One region of the Rahnella sp. NRRL B-41462 genome, then DNA from elsewhere that is predicted to be linked to it. Evidence: predicted binding sites of a transcription regulator. Region 1 holds the regulator's gene; each other region holds the start of a gene.
What was found. The regulator CRP, encoded in region 1, controls carbon source genes, mostly activating them, when cyclic AMP is high. The targets are predictions, from matches to a motif close to ATGTGANNNNNNTCACAT.
Positions count from the first base shown of each region.

Region 2: a site for CRP is predicted at 1,895-1,912, ahead of ydfZ (putative selenium delivery protein YdfZ). Genes of this name have one in related genera too.
Region 3: a site for CRP is predicted at 2,323-2,340, ahead of UC14_RS11940 (2-hydroxycarboxylate transporter family protein). Genes of this name have one in related genera too.

Region 1 covers NZ_JYDF01000051.1:52,428-63,017, reverse strand. Annotated here, with positions in the region: gene UC14_RS13625 (YccS/YhfK family putative transporter) at 1-1,564, opposite strand, end outside; gene crp (cAMP-activated global transcriptional regulator CRP) at 1,626-2,258, opposite strand; gene UC14_RS13615 (OsmC family protein) at 2,621-3,028, shown strand; gene UC14_RS13610 (phosphoribulokinase) at 3,032-3,901, opposite strand; gene allS (HTH-type transcriptional activator AllS) at 4,037-4,951, opposite strand; gene UC14_RS13600 (ureidoglycolate lyase) at 5,166-5,672, shown strand; gene allR (HTH-type transcriptional repressor AllR) at 5,759-6,568, shown strand; gene gcl (glyoxylate carboligase) at 6,683-8,464, shown strand; gene hyi (hydroxypyruvate isomerase) at 8,480-9,256, shown strand; gene glxR (2-hydroxy-3-oxopropionate reductase) at 9,348-10,226, shown strand; gene UC14_RS13575 (putative allantoin permease) at 10,302-10,590, shown strand, end outside.
Region 2 covers NZ_JYDF01000154.1:1,064-9,887, forward strand. Annotated here, with positions in the region: gene UC14_RS25285 (SpoVR family protein) at 1-726, opposite strand, end outside; gene UC14_RS25290 (alpha/beta fold hydrolase) at 981-1,811, opposite strand; gene ydfZ (putative selenium delivery protein YdfZ) at 2,052-2,270, shown strand; gene UC14_RS25300 (D-amino acid dehydrogenase) at 2,751-4,052, shown strand; gene dadX (catabolic alanine racemase DadX) at 4,125-5,198, shown strand; gene UC14_RS25310 (multidrug effflux MFS transporter) at 5,207-6,403, opposite strand; gene nadE (ammonia-dependent NAD(+) synthetase) at 6,554-7,384, opposite strand; gene UC14_RS25320 (YdiY family protein) at 7,851-8,615, shown strand.
Region 3 covers NZ_JYDF01000044.1:88,981-99,570, forward strand. Annotated here, with positions in the region: gene UC14_RS11930 (response regulator) at 1-369, opposite strand, end outside; gene UC14_RS11935 (sensor histidine kinase) at 359-2,026, opposite strand; gene UC14_RS11940 (2-hydroxycarboxylate transporter family protein) at 2,398-3,762, shown strand; gene UC14_RS11945 (fumarylacetoacetate hydrolase family protein) at 3,799-4,686, shown strand; gene citC ([citrate (pro-3S)-lyase] ligase) at 4,773-5,867, shown strand; gene citD (citrate lyase acyl carrier protein) at 5,883-6,173, shown strand; gene citE (citrate (pro-3S)-lyase subunit beta) at 6,170-7,045, shown strand; gene citF (citrate lyase subunit alpha) at 7,076-8,602, shown strand; gene citX (citrate lyase holo-[acyl-carrier protein] synthase) at 8,602-9,141, shown strand; gene citG (triphosphoribosyl-dephospho-CoA synthase CitG) at 9,119-9,958, shown strand; gene UC14_RS11980 (alpha/beta hydrolase) at 9,955-10,503, shown strand; gene UC14_RS11985 (DUF805 domain-containing protein) at 10,531-10,590, opposite strand, start outside.

The DNA of each region.
Region 1 (10,590 bases):
GGTGTGCATTCTGGCGCAGCAAACCGCTTTGCCATTGCGGCCACAACCAGATAGTGCCACCAAAGGCCAGCGCGCAGCCGATCAGGGTATCGACCAGTCGTGGTACCAGAAAATGCACGCCGTTCATCGCCAGCAATTGCAGGGTATACACTGCAGTCACCGTCATGCCGACCATCGCCAGTCCGTAGTTTTTGCGCAGAACGGTATAGGACAACAGGGTGATCAGCAGCATGCACAGCAGCGTGGTGCCTTCCGGCAGTTCCAGTTTGAGCAAGCCTGAGGCAATCAGCAATCCGGCCAGCGTACCGAGTGCACGGTGCTGGATCCTCACCCGCGTGGCGTTATAACCGTTCTGGCTGACCAACATGATAGTCAGCAAGATCCAGTAGGGTTTGGGCAAATTGAAGAACAGACCCAGACTGCTGCCAATCGCCAGAATAATGCCCAAACGTGCGGCATTACGCAGTGCCACGGATTTGAAGGAAAGATAGCTTTTCAGCGCGGGCCAGAAGGGCAAACGCGGCTGGGTGTTCATCAGGTCGCGCCGGTACAGCGGGCGCTGGGTACGCAGCAGGCGCGCAATGCGGCTGAAATGGTAATAACAAAACTGACCTACCGGATTGTCCGGATTGCGCGCGGCGATTTTCTCCAGCGCGGTCAGCTCATTGGCCATCGTAAAGCGCCCGGATAAACGGTGATAAAGAATATCGTCGGCAATCACCCGAAGACGGGTGGAAATCACCTGTGCATTTCGGCGGATAACCGCTTCGGCATGGCTTTCCTCCACCAGTTTCTGCACTTCTTCCGGCTGATGCAGGCTCACTGTAATGTGCTCCTGCAAATCGAGCGCCACCTGAAAACGCTGAAATAGCCGCTTATGGTGATGATGATGTCCGTGCTGGGGCAACATGTGTAATTGCTGATAAAGCAGGGCAATCAGGTCGATAACCTGCTGCTGGCGGGCTAGCAGTGGGGGTAACGCGGTTTCGGGATCGGTGTGTTGCGTCAGCAGGCTGTACTTGGCTTCGAAATAATCCGCGAGTTGCAGATAGAGCTGGCTGAGTGTTTCGCGCATCGGCTGTTCTTCCGAAATACGAAACCACGCCCAGTTAAACAATCCGTACCAGGCTGTGCCAGCGGCGAACAACACCGGGGCCTGCCACATCGGGCGCACGCCCACCATACTCAGCGTGAAGATAGTCGCCACCAGCGCACCGGGCAGCAGGCGCGCATGCAGCGGGCTGATTTCACCGGTGACGCCGAGCAGTAACGCCAGCGACAGCATGATCAGCGGCAGCGGTATATGCCAGCTTTCGAGCATCAGTTGCAGCAGAAGGCTGCTCACGGCAAAGAGTGAACCGCCGACGAGCAGGCGTTTGAAAAAGCGTTTATGCGGGGTATCCAGACCGGCGATGTTACAACAGGCCGGGCAGAGGGAAAACAGCAGGCCCATTTGCAAATTGCCAAACAGCCAGCAAATGCCAACAGGTAAGCACAACACCAGCGTCTGGCGCAGCGCGTAGTTCACTTCAGGATGGTAAAACAGTCTTCGCCATAGCGTCATGGGTAAAGCTTAGCCCATAAAAAAGGCGCGACAGTGTTTTGCCGCGCCAATTTTTGAGGGATTAACGTGTGCCGTAAACGACAATCGTTTTACCGTGTGCGGAGATCAGGCTTTGATCTTCCAGCATTTTGAGAATGCGTCCGACTGTTTCACGTGAACAACCGACGATTTGGCCAATTTCCTGGCGGGTAATCTTGATTTGCATCCCGTCCGGATGGGTCATTGCATCAGGCTGTTTAGCCAGATTGAGCAAGGTTTGAGCGATACGACCGGTAACGTCAAGGAAGGCAAGGTTGCCGACTTTCTCTGACGTCACTTGCAGACGGTTGGCCATCTGCGCGGAGAGACGCATCAGAATATCCGGGTTAACCTGAATCAGCTGGCGGAATTTTTTATATGAAATTTCAGCCACTTCACAGGCAGTTTTAGCACGTACCCAGGCACTGCGTTCCTGACCTTCTTCGAAGAGTCCCAGCTCACCGATGAAGTCACCTTGGTTAAGGTAGGACAGTATCATTTCCTTGCCTTCTTCATCTTTAATCAGGACAGCAACTGACCCTTTCACGATGTAGTAAAGCGTTTCGGCTTTTTCACCCTGGTGAATCAGCGTACTTTTAGAAGGATACTTATGTATATGACAGTGAGACAGGAACCATTCAAGAGTCGGGTCTGTTTGTGGCTTGCCGAGAACCATTTGCTATTATCCTCTGTTGTTATCGCTGCCCAAAATCACAGGGCTCAGAGTTCCCTGTACGGCACTTCAAATCCAAAGCGCCCTTTCAGCATATAACTCTCCAGAAATGCTGCAAGCGGATGTCGGAGTGCAACAGCCTGTTTATTGCTGTCATCACCGTGGGTTCTGTACTTAAACCGCAAAAACCGTCACCGCAATTTACTGGAAAGTATGTTTCGGCTTTGTTTGTAGCACAGGTTTGAGATGCTGTCTTCTGTTGTCTCGCTTCAGCATGATGGCGATCGGGTTACGTTGCCAGATTTTAGGTGAAAGGGTACTCTGAGAGCAGATTTCGACAAGTTTATTCACCGGGAGAATAGTTCATGCATGCACGTGTCAAATGGGTTGAAGGACTGACATTTTTAGGTGAGTCTGCATCGGGTCATCAGATTTCAATGGATGGAAACGCGGGTGATAAAGCCCCAAGCCCGATGGAAATGTTACTGATGTCCGCAGGGGGGTGTAGTGCAATCGACGTGGTGTCAATTTTGCAAAAAGGTCGTAATGACGTGCGTGATTGTGAAGTGAAGCTGACCTCACAACGCCGCGAAGAAGCGCCGCGTCTGTTCACTCACATCAATCTGCATTTTATCGTCACCGGTAAGGATCTGACCGATAAGATTGTTGAACGCGCAGTCAGCCTGTCTGCCGAAAAATACTGTTCTGTGTCTCTGATGCTGGGGAAAGCGGCCACAATCACCCACAGCTTTGAAGTGATTGCAGCCGAATAAAGTTTACTCGATCTTCTTGCCTTCCATCAGGCGCTGCACCAGCGGCGCCATGATCAGCTCCATCGCCAGCCCCATTTTGCCGCCCGGCACCACCAGTGTTTTGATGTGCGAGATAAACGACCCTTGCAGCATGGCCAGCAGATACGGGAAATCGATGTCATCCAGTCCCTGAAAATGAATCACCACAAAGCTTTCATCCAGTGACGGAATGGCTTTGGCGGCAAACGGGTTCGAGGTATCGATGGTGGGTACCCGCTGGAAATTGATGTGCGTGCGGGAAAACTGCGGGGTAATGTAATTGATATAGTCATCCATCGAACGCACGACGGAATCCATCACCGCTTCACGGGAATGCCCGCGCTCGCCGGTATCGCGCACCAGTTTCTGGATCCATTCGAGGTTGACGATAGGCACTACGCCGACCAGCAGGTCGACCTGCGCGGCAACGTCAATTTTGTCCGCCACCACACCACCGTGTAACCCTTCGTAAAACAAAATATCCGTCGGTTCCGGCAACGCCTGCCACGGCGTAAAGGTACCCGGCACCTGATTGTAGGGAACGGCTTCGTCATAAGTATGCAGATACTTACGTGAACGGCCAGTGCCGGTTTTACCGTATTCGATAAAGCTTTTTTCCAGCAAACCAAAGTCATTGGCTTCCGGCCCGAAGTAGCTGATATGACGTCCCAGATCGCGCGCCTTGCGTATTGCCGCATCCATTTCAGGACGGGTGAAATGATGAAAACTGTCGCCTTCCAGTTCCGCCGCACGCAAACCAAGCTGCTGAAATATTTTACGAAATGCCACGCTGGTGGTCGTGGTGCCTGCACCGCTCGAACCGGTCACGGCAATAACAGGATGTTTGGCTGACATAATGCGCTGTTCTCCATAAAGGTGATGCAGGCAGGCGAGACGCGGTCTTTTCTGTGGTCGAAGATCTGGCGTCAAGGCTGCGCATAATTAAGCCTATTGTTACCATATTTATTCGCGAAGCCAAAGAGGGCATCACTATTCTAAACCCGCCAGCAACGGTTGGATCAGCGGGTCTTTCTGGTGGAACAGGGAAACAATGTCATGCAGCGCCTTGCCTGTGTACTCCTTTTTCCACGCCAGACTGAGCGGGGAAGGGGCGCGCGGATAGCGGATTTGTCGGGCGATCAGCTCGCCGCTGTCGAGATATGGCTGGCACAGATGGCGCGGCAGAAAACCGATACCCATTCCCTTCAGGTGACAGGCCAGTTTAGTCGCCACATCTGCCACGATGATCTGCCGTTGCCCGGTCAGCAACCAGGCTACCCGCTTGTTCAGATGGCGCGAGGTGTCTTCCACATTGATGGCAATGTACTGACGCAACACCGCTTCTTCCAGCATGCCAGTGATGTGCTGCAGCGGATGAAAGGGCGCATGAACAAAAATCCAGTCCACTTCACCCAGCGGCAGCAGATTCACGGCGTTAGAAAGAGATTCGGTGCCGGTGACGCCAATCGCCAGCTGAAAATCTTCGTACAGCAGCGTATCCCATACCCCCATGTAAATCTGTCGTGTGAAAGTGAACTGCGTGAACGGGTAGCGCTGCGTCAGACAGCTTAATAACGCCGCCAGAGTTTCAGGGCAGTACATCAGATTGTTCACCACCACATTCAGCTGGCGCTCAATGCCGTCGTTAATCTGCTGCAGTTCTGCCGGTACACCCTCCAGCCAGGTTAGCCACTGGCGACATCGTTCAAGCAGATGCTGTCCGGCGGGCGTCAGCGACACCGTACGGGTCGTGCGGTTGAGCAATAACGTCCCGGCACTGTCTTCCAGCATCTTAATTCGATAGCTGATGGTCGCGGGCGTTTTATGCAGCATCTCTGCCGCGCGGGAAAAGCTGCCTGTTTGTGCGACGTGCATAAAGGTTTTAATCGACTCCTCATCCAGCATAGGTCACCCGAAGTAATGTTAATGCATTGAATGAAAAAGATTTTATAGATTTAACCGGATGAGAATTGTGGACTTCATCAATTTTATGGAATCTTTTTCCATATTTCGATTGAGCAAGTTGGAAAAAGTTTCTACAGTAATTGCATTGAGGATAAATCCGCCAATCTGGCGGGCTTATCTCACCGGTTTTATTTTAAATGCAGGGATGAATGCCATGGAACTTCCGGTTTACCCGCTGACCCAGGCGGCCTTCGCGGCTTACGGCGATGTGATTGAGACGACAGGTCGCGATTTTTTTCATATCAACGACGGCAAGGTTGAGCGGTACCACGATCTGACCAACGTGGAAATCCTCGGGCAGGATCGCCCGCTGGTCAGCATCAACCGCGCCCAGCCAGCACCGTTGCCCATTGTGGTGACGCAACTCGAAAAACACCCGCTCGGTTCACAGGCGTTTGTGCCGATGCAGGGCGAGCGCTTTATCGTGATTGTTGCGGCAGGGGGCGAGACGCCGGACATCTCCACGCTGAAAGCCTTTATCACCAACGGCCTGCAGGGCGTGAATTATCACCGGAATGTCTGGCACCATCCGCTGTTTGCGTTTGAGACGGTGACGAATTTTCTCACCGTCGATCGTGGCGGCGCAGACAACTGTGATATCAGTCAGTTACCTCAGGGCTATCAGCTTATTTTACCCGTTGCGGCGGGATTAAAGTCGTGACGCTATAAAGCATCTTGCATAAGATACAAGCATCTGAAAACAAGCGAAACGCGGGCGCTCAGCGCCTGATGCTGGAGAAATGTGAGATGGCCGAAGTAAAAAAACGGGGGCGTCCTAGCCAGCCTGGTTCTGGTTCGCAAAAGGGCGCTCAGGCCTTAGAACGCGGCATTGCGGTGTTGAATTATCTGGCGCAGTCCGGCGGCAGTTCTTCTGTCAGCAACATTGCAGAGAATTTGTCGCTGCCCCTTTCCACCACCTTTCGACTGCTGAAAGTGCTGGAAGAGGCCGATTTTGTTTATCAGGATGCGCAACTGAGCTGGTGGCACATCGGCTTACAGGCGTTTACGGTCGGATCGTCTTATATCCATAACCGGGATGTATTGTCAGTCGCCGCGCCTTATATGCAGCGCCTGATGCTGTTGTCGGGCGAAACGGCCAATCTGGCGATCCGCAACGGTTTCGAAGCGGTACTGATCGGCCAGCGGGAATGCCAGTCGATGGTGCGGATGTGCGCGCCGCTTGGCAGCCGCCTGCCACTGCATGCCTCCGGGGCCGGGAAAGCGTTGCTGTATTCGCTGGATGACGAGGCGCTGATGAGCCTGATGATGCAGGCGGGGTTGAAGAACTTTACGACGCACACGCTGGATAATCTGAATGCGTTGAAAAAGGATCTGCAACACGCGCGTCAGCAGGGGTTTGCACAGGACAGCGAAGAGCATGTGACAGGGCTGAACTGCCTGGCCTCGGCGATTTTTGACAGCAATAACAATGCGGTGGCGGCGATTTCGATCTCCGGCCCCAGCTCCCGCTTAACGACGGAGCGTTTTACCGATTTAGGCGAACTGGTGCGGGATACCGCGCGTGACATCAGTCTGGCCCTGGGTCAGCGCCACTAACCGGTTCGTCCTGCGATCCCCGCTCTGTCGTGAGCGGGATTTTTTTCAGTCAAATTAAAGTTGGAAACTTTTTCCGTTATTTTATGCAAAGCGGAATTACCTGAGGATTTAGCTATGGCTCGTATGACAGCTGCACAGGCAGCAATGTATGTGTTGGAAAAAGAAGGGATCACCACCGCGTTTGGTGTACCGGGCGCAGCGATTAACCCGTTTTATAACGCCATGCGCCTGCATGGAAAAATCCGTCATGTGTTAGCCCGTCATGTGGAAGGTGCATCGCATATGGCCGAAGGTTATACCCGTGCGAAAGCCGGGAACATCGGCGTTTGCCTGGGGACGTCTGGCCCGGCGGGTACCGACATGATCACCGCGCTGTATTCCGCCTCGGCGGATTCCATTCCGATCCTGTGTATTACCGGTCAGGCACCGCGCGCCCGTCTGCATAAAGAGGATTTTCAGGCGGTGGATATTCAGGCGATTGCCGGGCCGGTGAGCAAAATGGCGGTGACCGTGCTGGAACCTGCGCTGGTGCCGCGTGTTCTGCAACAGGCGTTCCATCTGATGCGCTCCGGTCGCCCCGGTCCGGTACTGGTCGATCTGCCGTATGACGTGCAGACCGCCGAAATCGAATTCGATCCGGAAACTTATGAATCGCTGCCCGCTTACAAGCCTGCCGCCACCGTCGCTCAGGCCGTCAAAGCGATGGAAATGCTCAACGCCTGTGAGCGTCCGCTGATTGTGGCCGGTGGCGGTGTGATTAACGCTGATGCCGCCGCGCTGTTGCAGCGCTTTGCTGAAATAACCCAAGTGCCGGTGATCCCGACACTGATGGGCTGGGGCGTGATCCCGGGCGATCACCGCCTGATGGCTGGCATGGTCGGATTGCAGACCGCGCACCGCTACGGTAACGCCTCACTGCTGGCGTCGGATCTGGTATTTGGCATCGGTAACCGTTTTGCCAACCGTCATACCGGCTCGGTAGAGAAATACACCGCAGGCCGCAAAATCATCCACGTTGATATCGAACCGACACAAATCGGCCGCGTACTTTGTCCTGATTTAGGCATTGTGTCTGACGCCGGTGAAGCCCTGAAACTGCTGATCGAAGTAGCAGAAGAGCAGAGAAAAGCCGGCAAATTGCCGTGTCGCGAAAGCTGGATCCAGGAATGTGAAGAACGCAAACGCACCATGCTGCGCAAAACCCACTTCAACGATGTGCCGGTCAAACCGCAACGCGTCTATGAAGAAATGAGCAAAGCCTTTGGCCGCAATGTGAATTACGTAACCACGATCGGCCTGTCGCAAATTGCGGCGGCGCAGATGCTGCACGTGTTTGAGCCGCGCCACTGGATCAACTGCGGCCAGGCGGGCCCGCTGGGCTGGACCATTCCTGCGGCACTCGGCGTCTGCATTGCTGCGCCGGAACGTCAGGTGGTCGGGATTTCAGGCGATTACGATTTCCAGTTCATGATCGAAGAGCTGGCGGTCGGTGCGCAGTTCAACATTCCTTACATCCACGTCCTGGTGAACAACGCTTATCTTGGCCTGATCCGCCAGTCGCAGCGCGCCTTTGATATGGATTACTGCGTCCAACTGGCGTTCGAAAATATCAACTCTGAAGACGTGAAAGGTTACGGCGTCGATCACGTGAAAGTGGTGGAAGGGTTGGGATGTAAAGCGATACGCGTCTTCAAGCCGGAAGATATCGCCCCGGCGTTTGCAGAAGCTAAACGTCTGATGAAAAAACATCAGGTGCCGGTGGTGGTGGAAATCATGCTGGAACGCGTCACCAATATTTCCATGGGCGGCGAAATTGACAGCGTGAATGAGTTTGAGCCGGTTGCCGATAATGCGGATGACGCACCGACGCACGTCAGCTTCATGAAATATGAATAAGCCAGGAGGCTGAAAATGCTCAAGTTCTCTGCGAATTTATCCATGCTGTTTCTGGAGGTAGATTTCCTTCAGCGCTTTAAAGCGGCGGCTGACAGCGGTTTTACGGCGGTGGAGTTTATGTTCCCTTACGGCTATCCGGCTGACACCCTGAAGGCGTTGCTGGCGCAAAATAAGCTGCAACATACGCTGCACAATCTGCCCGCGGGCGACTGGGCGGCGGGCGAGCGCGGTATTGCCTGCCTGCCGGGGCGTGAAGCGGAGTTTCGCGAAGGCGTGGCGCAGGCCATCGCTTACGCCAAAGCACTCGGCAACCGCAAAATTAACTGTCTGATTGGCAAAACTCCGGCGGGTTCAGATGCCGTCAGCGTGACGCCTTTGGTGGTGGAAAATCTGCGCTATGCCGCACAGGCGCTGGCGAAAGAGGGGCTGATGCTGCTGATTGAGCCGATCAATCACTTTGATATGCCGGGATTTTATCTGACCGGTACGCAACAGGCGCTGGATCTCATTGAACGCGTCGGCTGTGACAACCTGTTTATCCAGTACGACATTTACCATATGCAGCGGATGGAAGGGGAACTGGCGAATACCCTGATCCGCCATGCGGACAAAATCGGTCATTTGCAGGTGGCGGATAACCCGAACCGTAATGAACCGGGTACCGGTGAAATTAATTACGACTTTATTTTCGACCTGATTAAAAACTCGGATTACGACGGCTGGGTCGGTTGTGAATATAAGCCACGGGCGCGCACGGAAGAAGGATTAGGCTGGCTTAACGCCTACCGCTAATCGTTATAAAACGCGAGAAACAGACATTATTCACCCTCGCGGTGAGGGATTTCTGTACGCCAAATTTCAGTCACATTGAAAGGGAATTAGCATGAAAATTGGATTTATCGGCTTAGGAATTATGGGCGCACCGATGGCGCAACATCTGGTGGATGCCGGGCACAGTCTGCATTTCTCCACACTCGGCAACGTGCCTGCTTCACTGACCGATGCCGGTGCCAAAGCCTGTGCGACACCGGCAGAAGTCACCGTTCACGCCGACGTCATTATTATCATGGTGCCGGATACGCCAGACGTGGCAACGGTGCTGTTTGGTGACAATGGCTGCGCCAGCGTGCCGCTGAAAGGCAAAACCATTGTCGATATGAGTTCCATCTCACCGATTGAAACCAAAACGTTTGCGCAGCGTGTGCAGCAACTGGGGGGGGAATATCTGGATGCGCCGGTTTCCGGCGGTGAAATTGGCGCGCAGCAGGGCACGCTGACCATCATGGTGGGCGGTAAGGAATCAGTCTTCAACGATATCAAACCGCTGTTTGAGCTGATGGGTAAAAACATCACGCTGGTGGGCGATTGCGGAGCCGGGCAAACCTGCAAAGTGGCGAACCAGATCATTGTGGCGCTGAATATTGAAGCTGTCTCGGAAGCGCTGCTGTTTGCTTCCCGCGCCGGTGCCGATCCTGCCCGTGTTCGTCAGGCTTTGATGGGCGGATTCGCCTCATCGCGCATTCTGGAAGTGCACGGTGAGCGCATGATCAAGCGCACTTTTGCGCCGGGCTTTAAAGTCGCGCTGCACCAGAAAGATCTCAACCTGGCGCTGCAAAGTGCCAAAGCCTTATCAATCAGCCTGCCTAATACGGCGACCTGTCAGGAGTTATTCAATGTCTGTGCAGCAAACGGCGGATCGCAGTTAGATCATTCGTCATTAATTCAGTCGCTGGAAATGATGTCGAATCACAAAATCGGTTAATTAAATCAGGCTGGCATCAATGTCAGCCTTTTTTAATCCACAAGCACGTCCCTAACGTATTATGAGGAATTAAGGATGAATGAATCAGAATGCACTCAGCAAGAACGTTATCGTGAAAGAGGATACAGCAACGATCTTCTGCCAAAATTAAAAGAAAAAAGAAACTGGAAAGGATTTAATTATTTTACGCTGTGGATGGGTTCGGTACACAACGTGCCGAATTATATTGCGGTCGGCGGATTTCTTATTCTCGGGTTGTCTACGTTTAGCGTGATGATGGCGATTATTATCAGCGCGCTGTTTATTGCGGCGGTGATGGTATTAAACGGGGCGGCAGGTTCGAAATACGGCGTACCTTTTGCGA
Region 2 (8,824 bases), on a different contig from region 1:
TTCCTGCGGTTCCGGCGGGAAACGTCGCGCCTGTTCTGGTGCGTCTACACTGTCTTTGCGTGGCAGCGTTTTCCACAGAGAATTCACCTGACTTTGCAGGTATTCCTCACGGCTTTTTTGCCGCGCCAGTTCTTCCTGCAGGGAGATTTTTTGCGGACGTTTATAGCGGTCAACGCCGTAATTCATCAGCGCGTGACAGGAATCCAGCAACCGTTCAACTTCATCGACACCATAGCGTTCCTCGCATTCACTGATATAACGCTTGGCGAACAGCAGGTAATCGACGATGGAACTGGCATCGGTCCAGCTTCTGAACAGATAGTTATTTTTGAAGAAAGAGTTATGCCCGTAGCAGGCATGGGCCATCACCAGCGCCTGCATGGTGATCGTATTTTCTTCCATCAGATAAGCGATACACGGGTTGGAGTTAATGACGATTTCGTACGCCAGACCTTGTTGTCCGTGCTTATACAGCTGTTCGGTTTCGATGAATTTCTTCCCGAACGACCAGTGAGTGTAATTGATCGGCATGCCAATGCTGGAATAGGCATCCATCATTTGTTCGGAAGTGATGATCTCGATTTGATGCGGATAAGTTTCAAGCCGGTAGGACTTCGCCACCCGGTCAATCTCTTCGAGATAGGTTTGCAATAACTCAAACGTCCAGTCCGGTCCATCGCTAAGACGTTTGTCCTCAGTTTTTTGCTTTTGGGTCACTGTCGTCATAAGCCGCACCCTCATTCAGTTATGGACGCTACAGAGTGTTTGATTCACAACCTTTTCTTAAGATTTCGCACGTCCATTGATAATCGTAGCTCAATCTGAGTGTGTCGTTAGATAAACACCATGAATCCATTCCTCAACAAATCTATATCCTTAAGGCCGGAGACTGTCAATCGGCGGGCAATAAAGAGCCCAAAGCCGCGTACAGTCTGGCTTTGGGCGAACAATATCAGGAGACAGGCGCAAACAGAGGGGGATTAACTGCGGATAAATTCTAACAAATCCTGATTTATCTGATTCTTGTGTGTGCTGCACAGACCATGAGATGCGCCCGCATAAACCTTACCTTTGCCATTTGGCAACAACTTAAGCGCAGCTTCGCTGGAGGAAGCGGGTGGCACAATCTGGTCATCATCACCGTAAATCACCAGCGTCGGGATCGTCATCTTCTTCAGGTCTTCGCGCTGATCGGTTTCAGAAAACGCTTTAACACAATCATAAAGTGCTTTTATTGAACCCTGCATACCCTGGAGCCAGAAACTTTGGCGTAAACCTTCTGACACCTCAGCACCGGGGCGGTTGAAACCATAAAATGCGTCGGGCAAGTCCAGGAAAAATTGGGAACGATCTTTCGTCACACCGCCACGGATACCATCGAAAACAGAAAGCGGTAATCCTCCGGGATTGAAATCTGTTTTGATCATAATCGGTGGCACTGCACCAATTAATACCGCTTTTGCCACCCGCGAGGTGCCGTGCCTGCCAATATAACGGGCAACTTCGCCGCCGCCGGTAGAGTGCCCGACGTGTATCGCGTCTTTGAGATCCAGATAAGCCGTCAGTTCGGCCATGTCATCTCCGTACTGGTCCATATTATTGCCTTCCCATGACTGAGAAGAACGCCCGTGTCCGCGGCGGTCGTGGGCAATAACGCGATAACCATGTTCTGCCAGAAACAGCATCTGATCTTCAAAAGCATCCGACGACAGGGGCCAGCCGTGACTAAAAACCACCGGCTGTCCGCTGCCCCAATCCTTATAAAAAAGTTGTGTACCATCTTTAAGCTTCAGAAAGTTTGAGTTATTCACAATCGACTCCTTATTGCTGAAAATTGCTGAAATGAACGGTGCAAAACAGAAACCGATTGAAGTGTAGGTCAGTAATTGCGTCGTTGCGATATGAGTCACATTTTTAAAATGGCAACGTGGCGGGACAGGGTATGAAATTTAACCTGATACTTAGCAGGGTTTATATATTGAAACTTAATTTTTACGGGTATAGCATTAACCCGCTATTGTTTGTTATTGATGCTTTAGGAGGTCAAGAAAATGGTAAATACCTTTACTTATGATAGATATAGAAATCGTATCGGCCAGGGCGTTCGTGTAATGGATGCCGAAACGGGCGTTACCGGCAAAATTACCGCGTTCAGGGTGAAATCGAGTTCACCGGAAGAAATTCGCCGCGAAAGTTGTGTGCAACTGGAAGGGCAGACGGGCCTGTTTAAACCTGTCTCTCTGATGAGACTGGAAACGACGTCTGCCTGATTTTTTCTGTTACGCCGGTAAATTCCCGCAATATAAGGCCACTATGAATAGTGGCCTTAATGTTTTACGCAGCCACTTCGGCTTTGCCTCGTTTTATAAATCCCCGTTCAACCTGAACGTCAATTCTCCGCGCAGCGTGAGGGAATATCACATGCCTGTTTTTTTGTGGTGTTTTATTCCGACAATTGGCTTGTATACAAGAATAAAAACCTGCAGCAAAACTGCCCCTGATGCGTCGGGAGTCTTGTGACATCAATGCAATCAATGCTGTCATTACGCCATAAATTTCTTGCCGCATGGCCGGAATGTTGCGGAATATCGTTATTTATTTCTGGCTATTGAAATAAATGCTGTCATGAACGATAAATAAATGTGAAAGACCTCACGGTTGTGAGTGCCTGTGTTGGTGATTTTTCTCAGTCAGGTTAATTTCCTGTCATCAGAATATTATGCTTTGTTTTGTTGTGGAGTGGAGTCGATATGCGTGTGGTGATTTTAGGCAGTGGTGTGGTCGGTGTCGCCAGTGCATGGTATCTGGCTAAAGCGGGTCATCAGGTGACGGTTATTGACCGCCAGTCCGGCCCGGCAGAAGAAACCAGTGCGGGTAATGCAGGACAGATCTCACCGGGCTATGCTGCGCCGTGGGCGGCTCCGGGGGTTCCGGTCAAAGCCGTCAAATGGATGTTCCAGAAGCACGCGCCTCTGGCGATTCGCCTCGACGGAACACAGTTCCAGCTTAAATGGATGTGGCAAATGCTGCGTAACTGCAACATGGACCACTATCAGACCAACAAAAGCCGCATGGTGCGTCTGGCGGAATACAGCCGTGACTGCATGAAAGCGTTACGCGAAGATACCGGCATTCAGTACGAGGGTCGGCAGGGTGGCACGTTGCAGCTTTTCCGCACCGCGCAGCAGTTTGAAAGCGCAGCCAAAGATATTGCGGTGCTGGAAGACGCCGGTGTGCCGTATCAGTTGCTCGAATCCAGCCAGCTGGCGACTGCAGAACCGGCGCTGGCTCAGGTTGCGCACAAACTGACCGGCGGCCTGCGTTTACCCAATGATGAAACCGGCGACTGCCAGATGTTTACCCGCAAGCTGGCAGACATGGCGCGTCAGGCGGGAGTTATCTTCGAATTTAACCGCACGGTGGATAAGCTGCATATTGAAAATGGCGAAATCACTGGCGTGCAGTGTGGCAATGAGATCGTCAAGGCGGATGCATACGTGGTGGCATTCGGATCGTATTCCACCGCGTTGCTGCGTGATCTGGTCTCTATTCCGGTTTATCCGCTGAAAGGCTATTCCCTGACGATTCCGATTACTGATCCGGCTTCTGCGCCGGTGTCTACCGTACTGGATGAAACCTATAAAATTGCTATCACCCGTTTTGATGACCGCATCCGCGTCGGCGGTATGGCGGAGATTGTCGGCTTCAACCTGAAGCTGGCGCAGGCGCGCCGCGAAACGCTGGAGATGGTGGTCAAAGATCTCTATCCGAACGGCGGCAACGTCGAACAGGCCACGTTCTGGACGGGGTTGCGTCCGATGACGCCGGATGGCACGCCGATTGTCGGGCGTACGCGCATTAAGAATTTGTATCTCAATACCGGCCACGGCACGCTGGGCTGGACGATGGCCTGCGGCTCCGGGCAGTTGCTCTCGGACATTATGTCCGGCGTGACGCCTGCGATCCCATCCGATGATCTCTCGGTTGAGCGTTACAGCCCGGATTTCATTGCCCGTCCGGCTGGCCCGCACAAAATGCATCCGGTAGGCTGAACCTGCTGTAATCCGATCCCATGCGGGGTTTGATACCGCATGGTTTTTACTTTGCTTATTGCCGGAGCTGGTATGCCTCGCCCGATTTCAGCCACATTGTCTCAGTCTGCGTTAACTCAAAACCTGAACATCATTCGCGGTTTTGCCGCCAACAGTAAAGTCTGGACGGTGGTGAAAGCCAACGGCTACGGCCACGGTATATCCCGTATCTGGCGCAGTTTATCCGCCACTGACGGTTTCGCTTTACTCGATTTCAATGAGGCGATTTTACTGCGTGAGTCCGGCTGGCAGGGACCGATATTACTGCTTGAAGGTTTTTTTACCGCAGAGGATCTGGCTATTGTTGATCAATATCGCCTGACCACGGCCGTACACAGCGAATGGCAGATAAAAGCCCTTGCGCAGGCCAGCATCAGCCTGCCGGTCAGTATCTACCTGAAAGTAAACAGTGGCATGAACCGCCTGGGTTTTGCGCCTGAGCGCGCCGGTGCTGTCTGGCAGCAGTTACGCGAGCTGAAGCAGGTGGGGGAAATCACGCTGATGAGCCATTTCGCCACCGCTGACAGTGTGGAAGGTGTCGATGCGCAGATGAGTGTGATTAACCTCGCCGGGCAAAACATTCGCGGCCCGCGATGTCTGGCCAATTCCGCTGCGACGCTGTGGCATCCGCATACACATCATGACTGGATCCGTCCGGGAATTATTATCTATGGCGCGTCGCCAAGCGGTGAGTGGAAAGATATTGCGCATACCGGTCTGCAACCGGTCATGACGCTTAAAAGCGAGCTGATTGCCGTACAGGAACTTAACGCCGGTGCGCGCGTGGGTTACGGCGGGCGTTACAGTGTAACTCGTCCTCAGCGTATCGGCGTGGTGGCCTGTGGCTATGCGGACGGATATCCGCGCCATGCGCCTTCCGGTACACCGGTTTGGGTAGACGGTGTGCGAACGACGACGACGGGCACGGTTTCAATGGATATGCTGGCTGTGGATTTAACGCCATGCCCGCAGGCGCAGATGGGTGCGCCGGTTGAGTTGTGGGGGAATAATTTACCGGTGGATGACGTGGCAACAGCGGCCGGTACGCTGGGTTACGAACTGCTGAGTGCGCTGGCACCCCGCGTACCGGTGTCGACAATCGGTTAAAAAACGTATTACTGTCCCAGGCGGGTCAGCTGACCCGTCGATTTTTTGCTGGCGCGTCGAGCCAGCATCGCCAGACATCCCCCTGCCAGCATCACCAGCGACAGACTCAGCTTAGGCTGCAACGGTAATGCCATCGCGATAAAACCAAGTAGTGCACCGCCCGCCATTTGCACCGAACCTGCCAGTGCCGAAGCCACGCCTGCTTCACCGGAGAACGGTTCCAGCGCATAACTGGTGGCCGGGCCCATCAGGAAAGCCAGACCGGCACAGGCGCTGGCGACTGGCACCATATACAGCCAGGTTGCTGTTTGTTCCGCAGGCGGAACCAGCGTGATCCCAGCGATTAGCCCGAGACAGCCAATAAACATCAGGATGCCGCCTGTTTTCAGACATACCGGACGCCCCACTTTGCGGATAATCCGGTTGGCGATAAAGCTCATCCCCATGATCCAGAATCCGTTTGCGCCGAATACCAGTGAAAACTGCAGTGGCGTCAGCCCGGCAGTGTTCATCAAAACGGTCGGCGCCAGCGAGACATAGGTCAGCGCCATACCCATTGCACCTGCATTCACCAGAGCAAAAGTAATGAAGCGCGCATTGAATAAAATGCGGGCGTACTGACGGAATGGCAGGCCGGTGTTGGTCTGCGTATCAGCAGGGCGAGTCTCAGGCAGTTTGAATATAACCAGCAGTAAGACAGCCAGTGTATAACCGGTTAATGCCCAGAACGGCGCACGCCAGCCATAATATTGCGCGATCAGGCCGCCGATCAGCGGTGCCAGTGCCGGAATGATATTCAGCGTGCCATTGAGGAAACCATACGCACGGGCGGCATCGTTGCCACTCATCCGGTCGCGTACGCCGCTGAAAATCACCACGGAAGTGCAGCACACTGCCAGTCCCTGAATGACGCGGGATAATAAAAACATCCACGGTGTTACGGAGGTCGCAGCAACTATCGCCCCTGCCAGATACACCATGACGCCGATAATGGCGATCGGGCGACGACCAAATTTATCCACCAGCGGACCGGCCACCAGTTGTCCCAGCCCCATCACCAGAATAAATAAGGAAATCGAGGACTGAATGACCGCCTCGGTGCTCTGTAAACCGAGCGCGATGGCGGGAATGGCGGGCAGGTACAAATCAATACCTAAAGGGCCAAGCAGCACCATGCTCAGCAGCAGGAAAAGGAATTTTTGCATTGAAAACATCACTGTCAGTCATCCGAAAGGACGCTAAGGGTAATGATTTCGTTAATGAATGGAAAGAAGCTTGTGATAATCAGAGCGGCGGGCGCTGTGAATAAAAACGGACACCCGCAGGTGCCCGTGATCTAAGCGGTGACGAAAGACTTATTTTTTCTTCCAAAAATCATCAAACACCGTGACCGGCGGCTGACGTTTATGTTCAGTGCGCAGGTACCAGCCCTCAATGACGGTGGCATATTTATCGTCGATCTTCTTGCCTTCCAGATAGTCGTCGATCAGTTCGTAAGTCACGCCGAGCGCAGCTTCATCTGGCAAGGCAGGGCGGTTATCTTCAAGGTCAGCGGTCGGGGCTTTCGTATAGAGATGTTCCGGGCAACCCAATTCTTTGAGCAGGGCTTTTCCCTGACGCTTGTTCAGACGGAAAATCGGGTTAATGTCCGTGCCGCCATCACCGTATTTAGTGAAGAAACCGGTCACGGCTTCGGCAGCATGATCAGTCCCGACCACCACGCCTTTTTTCATCCCGGCGATGCTGTACTGCGCTTTCATGCGTTCGCGGGCCTTTTCGTTGCCTTTAATGAAATCGCTCAGTTCGATACCGATTTCACGTAAGGTCGCTTCGCTTGCCAGGACGGCATTCTTGATATTAACGGTCAGAACCTGATCTGGCTGGATGAACGCAATGGCATCCTGGCAGTCCGATTCATCAGCTTGCACGCCATATGGCAAGCGCACCGCAATGAACTGGTAAGCGCTATCATTTGTTTGTGCGCGTAATTCGCTAATTGCTGTTTGGCAAAGTTTGCCGGTAAGAGTAGAATCTTGCCCGCCGCTGATACCCAGAACCAGTGTCTTGATGAACGGGTGGGCCAGCAGATAACTTTTGAGAAAATCGACGCTGACACGAACTTCCTGTGCGGCATCGATGTGGGGTTTGACGTGCAGAGCCTGAATAATCTCTTGTTGTAAAGCCATGACCACTCCTCCTGAAGGCTGCCTTCGAGGAACCCGAGGCAAAAATAAGACGTTATCAGGACAAAACTACCCCGCATCGCTCAAAAGGACAAGATTCAGCGACGAGTTAGGCGGAAATCTGTACGCTGCCGGCTCGCAATATTTCGAACCAAAGTGGCGGGAGACGTAAAGTGTGGCGCGTAATGAACCATTTCCATTCCTCATTGAAATAAGAAATCAATGCAAGAAAGGGTAATGATTTTGTATGTTTCTATTGCCGGAAATATATGTCACTCGGAACTATCCAAAAAAGCCGCTTTATTAAGATATTCCGGGCTGAGTGCGTTATATTTGTTGCGGTAGAAATATTTGTATGCATATGCCATCGAAATGGAGTTGCCAGGCTTGATTAACGGATCCTAATTAATGGCATAAATCGTGTGGTTCCAGTCTCGTTATTTGCCTTAAGTCTTATTGGGGAAACAAAATGTTTTTTCGGGTTGTACGTCGTTTACCAGCTTGTGCCGTAGTCTGCGGTGCAGCGCTGTTCAGTATTTCAAGCCTTGCAGACACCACCATCTTCACCGCGTTAGATGATCCGGCTCAGGCGAAAAAGCCGTTCGAGGGCAATATTCAGGCGGGTTACAGTGCGCAAACCGGTAACACCAGCAACTCCACGCTGAATGCTGATACCACCATGACCTGGTTTGATACCAACACGGCTAACAGCCTGTGGGGTTCTGCGCGTAACACCTCTTCTTCCGGTGTGCGTTCATCCGAGAAGTATCAGGCCGGTGCCCGTACGCGTTATAACCTTGACAACGCGAACTATATTTTCGGTCAGGGGAGCTGGCTGAGCGACCGTTATAACGGTTACCGTTCGCGGACTGTAGGCGCTGTCGGTTATGGTCGTCAGATCTGGAGCGGCCCGGTTCATACGCTGAACCTGGAAGCAGGTCCTGGTGTTCGTCATGATGAATTCGAACAGGGCGGTAACACCACCCGTGCGCTGGCTTACGCTTCAGGCACTTACGGTTACCAGATCAGCGACACTGCGCGCTTCACGCAGGGTGTTTCTGTATTAGCGAACGACGAAACTACGCTGAACTCAGAAACCGCGCTGACCGTTGCGATCAACTCCCACTTCTCGTTGAAAGTGGCGTATGACGTAACCTATAACACCAAACCACCAGCCAGTGCGCCGGATAAAACCGACACCGTGACGTCTGTAAACCTGGTGTACGGTCTGTAATTTCCCCCGGGGAATTATGCAGAAAAGCCAGAGGAGAAATCCTCTGGCTTTTTTTATGGGTTATTTTTGCCAGCATCTTGCACTGAATTTTAAATAAGCGGATGGCTATTAAGCCTCCCGATTATATTCCCTGTATCCTGCTTGTAAGCCACAAGAAAATATCCCTGAAAGCCACAAACGGCGCAGGCAGGGGTAACCGGATGAATACC
Region 3 (10,590 bases), on a different contig from region 1:
GATAAAGCGATCCAGCGATTGTTGCAGCCTGTTCCACGACACCGGTTTGAGGATGTAATCAAAAGCACCACAGCGGATCGCCTGACTGCAGGTATTCATGTCGCTGGCGGCGGTGATAAAAATCACCGAACAGGGTGTTCTCTTCAGCAGGTCATCTTCAATCAGTGAAATCCCCTGACCGTCAGGCAAATAGTTATCCAGCAACAGCAGTTGCGGCCGCTTTTCTTCGATAAGCACTTTCGCTTCATGCAGCGTGGATGCGACACCCACCAGTCGCAACCAGCGGTGATTATCAATCAGTTCGGCATACAGTTGTGCCAGCTGGTTTTCATCTTCAACAATCATTACGTCAATCATTTCAGCTTGCATCATTTGCTCTCTTCCAGTTCTTCTGGTCGGGGATTACCGGCATAAAACCACCCTTTTCTTCAGGGCAGCACACCGGAATAAAGACCGAGAAAACAGCGCCGCTCGGCGGATTATCGGACACTTCAATGGTTCCGCCCGCATGGCTGACATAGCTGGCAACCAGATGCAGTCCCAGCCCGTGATCGCCTTGCGTTTTGGATGTCACCCCCAGCGCAAAAATCTGTTCGCGCCGCTCCTGCGCAATCCCGATGCCGTGGTCAGCGACTTCAATCACCAGCTCATCCGTGCCGGAAACGACATACACTTCAACCGGCCCGGCATCACTGCCGCGCAGTAACGTGGCTTCGATGGCGTTATCCAGCAGGTTGCCGATGATCGACATCAGTTCAGTTTCACTGAGCGCAGCAGGCAGATACGTTAATTCACAGGCAGGATCGAATGTGAGCTCAACACCTTTTTCCCGGGCACGGGCATATTTTCCGAGTAATAAACCGCACAACCTTGGCGAGCAGAACCGCTCTGAAACGAAATCCAGCAATTCCTGCGCACTTTCAGACTGGGCCTCGATATAACGAATCGCCTCATCGTAGCGTCCCATATGCAGCAGGCCAGCGAGCGTTGCCGTCCAGTTGAGCTGTTCATGCCGCATCACCCGCAGGTTATCGGCATAACGCTGCACCTGACTTAGCTGGATGCTGAGCCGGTCGATATCGCTGCAATCCCGAAAAGTGATCACCCAGCCCTGAAGCTGGTCTTCCAGCATGATCCGCACCCGACTGGCAATCACGGTCAGGTTATTGAACAGGCAGATTTCGTCGTGAATGTCTTTTTTCAGCATGACCTGCGGGTCAAAGAAACTGACCGGCGCAATCACCTGCCTGAGCGGCTGACCACGCAGTTCACGGGACGGCACGTCAAGGTTGAGCAGCTTTTTGGCCGCCTGGTTGATGACCGCCACGCGGGAGTGCGCATCAATGGCGATCACCCCTTCGTAAATCGACTCCATCAGCGCCTTTTGCTGACGCACCAGCAGGCCGATTTCCCGGGGCTCCAGCGCAAACATCTGTCGTTTAATCGAACGTGAAAAAAACCATGAAAAGGTAAACAACGCCAGCAGCAAGGTGGCGGCCGCCAGTAAAATGCGGATGGCTTTTTCAACGGTCAGACTGTTGATGTGGCTGGTGAGATAGCCGACAGAAACGATACCCATCACCTTGCCTTGCGCGTTCACGATCGGTGCTTTACTGCGCAGCGACAGCCCGATCCCACCCAGCCGGATGGTGGTGGTGCTTTTACCCGCCAGCACTTCTTCGTTGTCCCCTCCGACCAGCGTTTTTCCGACGCGGTCAGCATAAATCGAATGAAACAGATGTATCGCTTTACCATCGCCGATCACCATATAACTGGCATCGCTGTGAGCAGAAATATTCCTCATTAAACTGTTAATTGCTGAAATGTCCTTATTTTCAACTGCGGTAATTAATGAGGGAATAAGTGCAATTTCCTCTGCCTGAACTTTTGCACGAATACCCATATCTTCATATAACTGACGTTCTATATCGTGATAGTAATAAACACCTGTCAGCGAAAAAAGCGCCATAAATAACAGAACAAGATAAACAAAAAGCTTTATCTGAAAAGAAGGACGGAACCGCATCGGAGAACCTATCGCCAGACCGTGATATTAACAAACAGTACGTGAAGATTATCATTCCCCGGTATTTCCGTCAGAATGAAGGATCAAAGTTGCGAGGCATGCCGCAGAACACCTTCAGGCACCGCAAGCCTCTGACGGCACAACACATAATTCACAACAGCTATTTCACGATAAATTAACAGTAATATTATAATTACAAATAACACCATAAAAACCACGAGAAAATAAACGCATCACGAATTTTTAAATTAATTAAAACCATAAAAACCTTTCGCTCCTTTAAAACACCCTGTCTAATTTGCGGCACTTCACATATTACCGGTTATTATTCCTCTTACACTCCCTGCACAAATTGACACAGGGGATTCATCATGAGTACAACCGACGACACTTATTCTGTTCCCGCGGGAGTTTCTTCCGCAAAACAGCTCTCATTAAAAGAAAAATGGTGGCACATTCTCGACACCTGGAAAATCGGCATTATTCCGTTGCCGCTGTTTGCCATGGCGGGGTTGCTTATCGCAATAGATTGTCTCGACGGCAAACTGCCGAGCGACATCGTGGTCATGGTCGCCACACTGGCATTCTTTGGATTCGCCTGCGGCGAATTCGGCAAACGTCTTCCTTTCATCGGCAAGATGGGCGCGGCAGCGATTTGCGCCACGTTCATTCCTTCCGCACTGGTCTATTACGGCCTGCTGCCGGATGTCGTGGTGGAATCCACCACCAAGTTCTATAAAAGTACCAACATTCTGTATCTCTACATTTGTTGCATCATCGTGGGCAGCATCATGAGCATGGATCGCAAAGTGCTGATCCAGGGTTTCATGCGTATTTTCTTCCCGATGCTGTGTGGCGAAGTGGTCGGCATGCTGGTCGGGATGGGCGTGGGTCTGTCGCTGGGCATGGAACCTTTCCAGATTTTCTTCTTCCTGATCCTGCCGATTATGGCCGGTGGCGTCGGTGAAGGAGCGATTCCACTTTCCATCGGTTATGCAGCCATCCTGCATATGGATCAGGGCGTAGCGCTGGGTCGCATTCTGCCTATCGTGATGCTGGGCGGCCTGACCGCTATCGTCATTTCCGGCTCACTCAATCAGTTAGGTAAACGCTATCCGCATCTGACCGGCGAAGGCCAGCTGATGCCGTCTTCCAAAAATGCCACCGCTGACAGCAGCAAGCTGAGCGGCACCGGTGGTAAAACGGATGTTACCACCATCGCGGCAGGCGCCCTGCTGGCCGTTCTGCTGTATATGGTGGGCATGCTGTTACACAAACTGATTGGTCTTCCTGCACCGGTCGGCATGCTGTTTGCGGCCGTTGGCCTGAAACTGGCGCACGGCGTTTCACCCCGCCTCCTCGAAGGTTCTCAGGTGGTGTACAAATTCTTCCAGACTTCCGTCACCTACCCGATTTTGTTCGCCGTCGGCGTGGCCATCACACCGTGGAAGGAACTGGTCGCCGCATTCACCATTTCTAATCTCCTGGTCATTGTCAGCACCGTTGCGGCGCTGGTCGCCACCGGCTTCTTCGTCGGCAAGAAAATTGGCATGCACCCGATTGATGTGGCCATTGTTTCGTGCTGCCAGAGCGGTCAGGGCGGTACCGGTGACGTCGCCATTCTGACAGCGGGTAACCGCATGCAACTGATGCCATTTGCCCAAATTGCTACGCGCATTGGCGGCGCCATCAATGTCTCAGTCTCCCTGCTGGTGCTTGGCAACTTCCTTGTCTGACGCCGGGCTAACCCTTTTTTAATTCAGGACATTTTTATGAAACTGGCAAGTTATCTCTATCAGGGACGCAAGTCCTACGGCATCGCGACAGAGCGCGGCATGATCGACCTCGGCCGCCATCTCGGGCAACGTTATCCCGACCTCAAAGCCCTGCTGGCAGGCAATGCGCTGGCACAGGCCCAGGCGCTGGCTGCCCTGCCCGCTGATGTGGATTTCGACGACCTGACTTTTCTGCCGGTGATCCAGAATCCGGAAAAAATTCTCTGTGTCGGCATGAATTACGCCGAAAAGCGTAAAGAGTTTGATCAGCATAATCCGGCCCCGACGCTGTTCGTCCGCTTCGCCGATTCCCAAACCGGCCATGCCTCTCCCGTTATCAAACCGAGCCTTTCTGTCGAGTTCGATTACGAAGGTGAACTGGCGGTGATTATCGGTTCTGCGGGGGAAAATATTTCCCGCGAAGATGCACTTACTCATGTCGCAGGATATAGCTGTTATATGGACGGCTCCGCCCGTGACTGGCAGCACACCTGGTTTACCGCCGGTAAAAACTGGCCGCAAACCGGTGCGTTCGGACCGTGGATGACCACCGCCGATGAGATCCCCGACCCCCACACCCTGGCGATCCGCACCTGGCTGAACGGCCACATGGTGCAGGACGACAACACCCGCAGCATGATCCACAAAGTCGCCGAACTGATTGAGTACATCAGCACCTTTACCTCGCTGAGTGCCGGTGACGTGATCATTACCGGCTCACCGGGCGGCGTGGGTAAAAAGCGCGTACCGCCGCTGTTTATGAAACCCGGCGACCGTATCGAAGTAGAAATCGAAAAGATTGGTCATCTCAGCAATATGATCGTCGCAGCAGACACGAAGGTTGCCGCCAGCCGTCAGGTGAGTCATGCCCAGGCAGCCCACTAACCGGTTAACACTGACCGAACTGGCCGGGCATTCAGCCCGGCGTTTTAAACATCGCTTTGACTTACAGCCGACATCAGGAACGCATTATGTTCAGCCGTGACCAACCGGACTTTCATGTCATCAGTGTCAGCCAGCCGCCGGAAGGCATGCTGGAGGATATCCGCACCCTGTTGCAGCAAAGCCAGTTAGGCATGGATGACGACATTGAGCAGTTCGTGGTGGCCTGCTCCGGCCGCCGGCTGGTCGGCTGTGCCGGTCTGGTCAGCAACACTATCAAATGCGTCGCCGTGGCCGCCGACTGGCGCGGGGAAAATCTCAGCGCCAGATTGCTGGGTGAAGTGGAAAATCTGGCGGTGTCCGGCGGCAAATTCCATTTATTTCTCTATACGCGGCCATCGAATCTGCAGCGCTTTCGCGGCTGCGGATTTTACCCGCTGGTGCAATGGGACGACGTTGCCGTGCTGATGGAAAACACGCCGGTAGGCATCAGCCATTATTGCCGCGGGTTGCAGCGCCATCACCACCACGGCCAGCGCATCGGTGCCGTGGTGATGAATGCCAACCCGTTCACCCTCGGGCATCGCTTTCTGGCAGAACAGGCAGCGGCAACCTGTGACTGGTTGCATGTGTTTGTGGTGAGCGAAGATGTGTCGTATTTCCCGTTTAAAGAACGTCTTGAAATGGTCCGTCTGGGTGTCGCGGACCTGCCCAACGTGACGGTGCATGCCGGTTCTGAATACCTGATCTCCCGCGCAACTTTTCCCGGCTATTTTCTCAAGGACGCCGGGCTGGTGAATCAGGCGTGGAGCGTGATGGATTTGCTGATTTTTCGTCAGTACATCGCACCGGCGTTAGGCATTACCCACCGTTTTGTCGGCAGCGAGCCTTTCTGTCCGGTGACCCATCAGTACAACTGCGACATGCATGACTGGCTGGAAGCGCCCGCACGCCTGACGTCGCCACCGCTGAAGGTGATTGAGTTGCCGCGCAAACGTCACGCCAGCGGCCGGGCCATTTCGGCCTCAGAAGTGCGTGCGCTGCTCCGGGCGCATCAGTTACCGCGCATCCGGGACATTGTTCCGCTCAGCACTTATGTACACCTTGAACAACACTATTCCGCCACTGCGCCCGCAGAACCGGCGCATGACGATGTCCTTATTATTTCACCCTCACTTTGTTAACAGCAGGAAATATTGATGAAAATTGTGAAGGAGGCGCTGGCAGGCACGGTTGAATCCAGCGATTTACTGGTAAAAATCGCCCCGGCCAGTGAGCTGAATGTGGTGATCAGCAGCGAGGTCGCCAAACAATTTGGCGACCAGATCCGCAGTGTGGTGAATGACACGCTGAGTGCACTCGGCGTCATCGCGGGTTTGGTGATTATCGAAGACAAAGGTGCGCTGGATTGTGTGATCCGCGCCCGGGTACAAAGTGCAGTACTGCGTGCAGCACAGGCTGAAGAGATTAACTGGGAGACATTACGATGAAAAAACTCCGCCGCAGTATGCTGTTCCTGCCGGGGTCCAGCGCCGCCATGTTATCCACGGCATTTATCTATCGCCCTGACTCCATCATGTTTGATCTGGAAGATGCCGTTTCGCTGCGCGAAAAAGACACCGCACGCATTCTGGTATTTCATGCCCTGCAACACCCGATGTATCGCGATATTGAAACCGTGGTGCGCATCAATCAGCTCAGCACCCCCTTTGGCCTTAAAGATCTCGAGGCCGTGGTGCGGGCGGGCGTGGATGTGGTGCGCTTACCCAAAACCGATACGCCGGAAGATATTTTTGAGCTGGAAGCGCATATCGAACGCATCGAGAAAGACTGCGGTCGCGAAGTTGGCTCCACCAAAATTATGGCGGCCATCGAATCGGCCATTGGTGTGATTAACGCCGTGGCGATCGCCCGCTGCTCGCCGCGTCTGATCGGTATCGCGCTGGCGGCTTTCGATTATGTGATGGACATGCAAACCGAGCGCGGCGACGGTACCGAACTGTTTTATGCCCGTTGCGCCGTGCTGCACGCGGCACGCGCCGCCGGAATTGACGCCTTCGATGTGGTGTATTCCGACATCAACGATGAGGCCGGTTTCCTGCGTGAAGTGGAACTGATCCGCAAGATGGGCTTTAACGGCAAATCCCTGATCAACCCGCGACAGATTGAGCTGCTGCATAACGCTTACGCACCGACGCAGGAAGATGTCGACTATGCGCACCGCGTGATTGCCGCCGCAGAGGAAGGCGAGCGCAAGGGTCTGGGCGTAATTTCGCTCAACGGCAAGATGATCGATGGCCCGATCATTAACCATGCGCAGGTGGTACTGGAACGCGCCAGTGCATCCGGCATCCGTCGCTAGCCCTCAATTTTGCACAGGAATATCAAGATAATGAGTCATTTAACTGAAACTTTGCACAGCCTTTATCCGCAGCTCAGGCATCTGACTGCCTTTGACGGCGCGCACCGCAATACGCCGTATCTTTCCGATCCCGATGCCCGCCTGCACCGTAAACTTTGCGATTCACTGGAACAGGCGATCGCCCGCAGCGGCCTGAAAGACGGCATGACCATTTCCTTCCACCATGCTTTCCGTGAAGGTGATCAGGTCATTAATAACGTCGTCGCCACACTGGCGAAGCTCGGTTTTAAAAACCTCACGCTGGCGTCCAGTTCGCTGATGACCTGCAACGATGCGCTGATCGAACCTATCCGCAACGGCGTCATCACCCGTATTTATACCTCCGGGATGCGTGGCAAACTGGCCGATGCCATTTCTCACGGGCTGATGGAAGAACCGGTACAAATCCATTCGCACGGCGGGCGGGTTAAATTATTGCAGGACGGCGAGCTGAAGATTGATGTCGCGTTTCTCGGCGTGCCATGCAGCGATGAATTCGGCAATGCCAACGGCACGCACGGTAAATCCTGCTGCGGTTCGCTGGGCTACGCGATGGTGGATGCACAGTTCGCCAGAACCGTGGTGCTGCTGACCGAAGAACTGGTGCCCTTCCCTAATATGCCCGCCAGCCTGGTACAGGATCAGGTGGATTACATCGTTAAAGTCGATCAGGTCGGCGATCCGGCAAAAATCAGCGTCGGCGCAGCGCGGGTGACCAGTAATCCGCGCGAACTGATGATCGCCCGCACGGCGGCTGAAGTCATCGAATACTCCGGCTATTTCAAGCCGGGCTTTTCAATGCAAACCGGTTCCGGCGCAGCGGCTACGGCCTGCACCCGTTTCATGGAAGAGAAAATGGAACGCAACCAGATCACCGCCCGTTTTGCCCTCGGGGGCATCACCGGCAGTCTGGTGGATTTACATGAAAAAGGCCTGATTGAAACGTTGCTGGATACGCAATGTTTCGACGGTCAGGCTGCGGCGTCACTTAGCCGTAACCCGCAGCATATCGAGATTTCTACCAACGTTTATGCCAATCCGGGAGCCAAAGCCGCGAGCTGCGATCAACTGGATATTGTCATTCTGAGTGCGCTGGAAATTGACACCGGCTTTAACGTTAACGTGATCACGGGTTCCGACGGCGTTATGCGTGGCGCGTCCGGCGGTCATTGCGATGTCGCCAGTGCGGCCAATCTGACCATTGTCGTCGCGCCTTTACTGCGCAGCCGAATTCCGACAGTCGTACGTCGCGTCACCACCCGCGTCACACCGGGGGAAAGCATCGATGTGCTGGTGACTGACCACGGCATCGCCGTCAATCCGGCACGTCCTGAAATCCGTCAGCGGCTGGAAGAGGCTGGCATGAAAATCATGGACATCGAAGCGTTGTATCAGCGGGCGATTTCCCTGACCGGCGAACCGAAACCAATTGAATTCACTGACCGTGTGGTGGGCGTTATCCGCTATCGCGACGGCAGCGTGATCGACGTGGTTCATCAGGTAAAAGAGGACGCATAATGACCATCATGACGCCTGCGGATGCAGGCGTCAGCCTGGAGGATTTGCTGGCAGCAAAGGAACTGCGTGCCAAACGGCAAACCGACTGGCTGACTCAATTCTCACAACCGCTGATTTCACTCACGCTGGTGACGCCGGGGCCGGTGAAAGACTCCGTGGCCTGGCGTCAGGTGATGCGCGAGGCGTTGCAACGTGCCGAAGTTATGCTGCTGCAACACGGCTGGCCGGTGCTGAAACATCAGGTTTTCTGGCTGCCGACCGGCGCCGAAGTATTCTGGTGCGTGGCACATCCTGCGCCGGAAGTGAAAGCGGCCACGGTTGAACTGGAACAATCGCATGCCCTCGGGCGTTTATGGGATTTCGATGTGATCTGCCCGCAGGCGGGTGTTGTTGGCCGCCGTTCGCTGGACAATGCCAGCCGCCGCTGCCTGATTTGCGACGGTCCTGCGCATGCCTGCGCCCGTTCACGTCAGCACCCGCTCGTGGACGTTATCGCTAAAGTGGAGGCACTGATTGATGGCTGGCACCGCACGCGCTGAACACCCTGCCTGCACGGACATCGCCACGCTGGCGGCAGAGGCGCTGCGCCGTGAAGTGTGGCTGACGCCCAAACCGGGACTGGTCGACAGCGCCAATAACGGCTCGCACCGCGACATGGATTTACCCCTGTTTCTGCGCAGCATTGACGCCATCACGCCCTGGCTGCATCAGTTTTTCGCCCTTGGTCAGCAGGATTTCCTGCAACCGGCGCAGGCGATGCTGACGCGCATCCGCCCGACCGGAATAGCCTGCGAACAGGCGATGTTCGGTGCCACACAAGGCGTTAATACGCATAAAGGCGGCATCTTTTCACTGGGATTATTGTGCACCGCCGCAGGCAGGCTGACCGGCCAGAGCCAGCCACTGACCCGCCACCGCTTATGCGCTGAAGTGGCCGCCATGACGCAAGGGCTGGTTGAACGTGAATTGCAAAGCTGCCGCCAGCCGGTGACTGCCGGTGAACGGCTGTTTATGGCGCACGGCATGACCGGTGCCCGTGGCGAAGTGCAGAGCGGGTTCCTCACTTTACGCCGTCACGTTTTTCCGTACTGGTATCAGGAAAGCCATTCCGGGCGCCGCAGTCTTAATGCTTTGCTGCGCCTGATGGCCTATAACCCCGATACCAATCTGGTAGCACGCGGCGGGCTGGACGGATTACATTTCGTGCAGGACTACGCCCGCCGGTTGCTGATAACGGGCTGGAAGACAGAGGATTTGCAGCAGATGGACCGCGCCCTGATCGCCCGCAATCTCAGCCCCGGCGGCAGTGCTGATTTGCTGGCGATTGCCACCGTGCTGATGGCTTTCCCGCAATGAATTCGTCCCCTGAATTCACCCGCATGCTGGTGCCCGGATTACGTGACAGCGAGGCCGGACACTGGCAAAGCCGCTGGCATGAGCAGCATCCGCACTGGCTGCGTATAAAACAGCGCAACTGGGCGCAGGTTGATCTCGAGGGCTGGATCACCGCCATCGATCGCGAGCAAAAACAGGCGACATCCCCGCTGCTGCTGATCGGCCACAGTTTTGGCGCGCTTGCCAGTCTGGTGTGGGCGAACCGTCATCCGCAACGCGTGGCGGGTGTCATGCTGGTCGCCCCCGCCGAGCCTGTGCGGTTCGGACTGGGTGATGACATTCTCCCTGCACCGCTGGCCGTGCCGGGGCTGCTGATCGCCAGCCATACCGATCCGCTGCTGACCTTTACCCGCGCGGAATTTTGGGCACAGGCGTGGCGCTGCGAGCTGGCAGATATCGGCGAAGCAGGACATATCAATGTGGAATCAGGATTCGGCGACTGGCCGTGGGGGCTGGCAAAACTGGAGGTGTTTGCCGCGCAACTGGCGGCAAATATGTCGGATTAAATGCGCAATAACGCTTTCGGCGTGACGTTACTCAACAATGCGGGTTTGTGTGGTCGGCGCAGGCTGTGATTTCTGGCAGCACAGGAA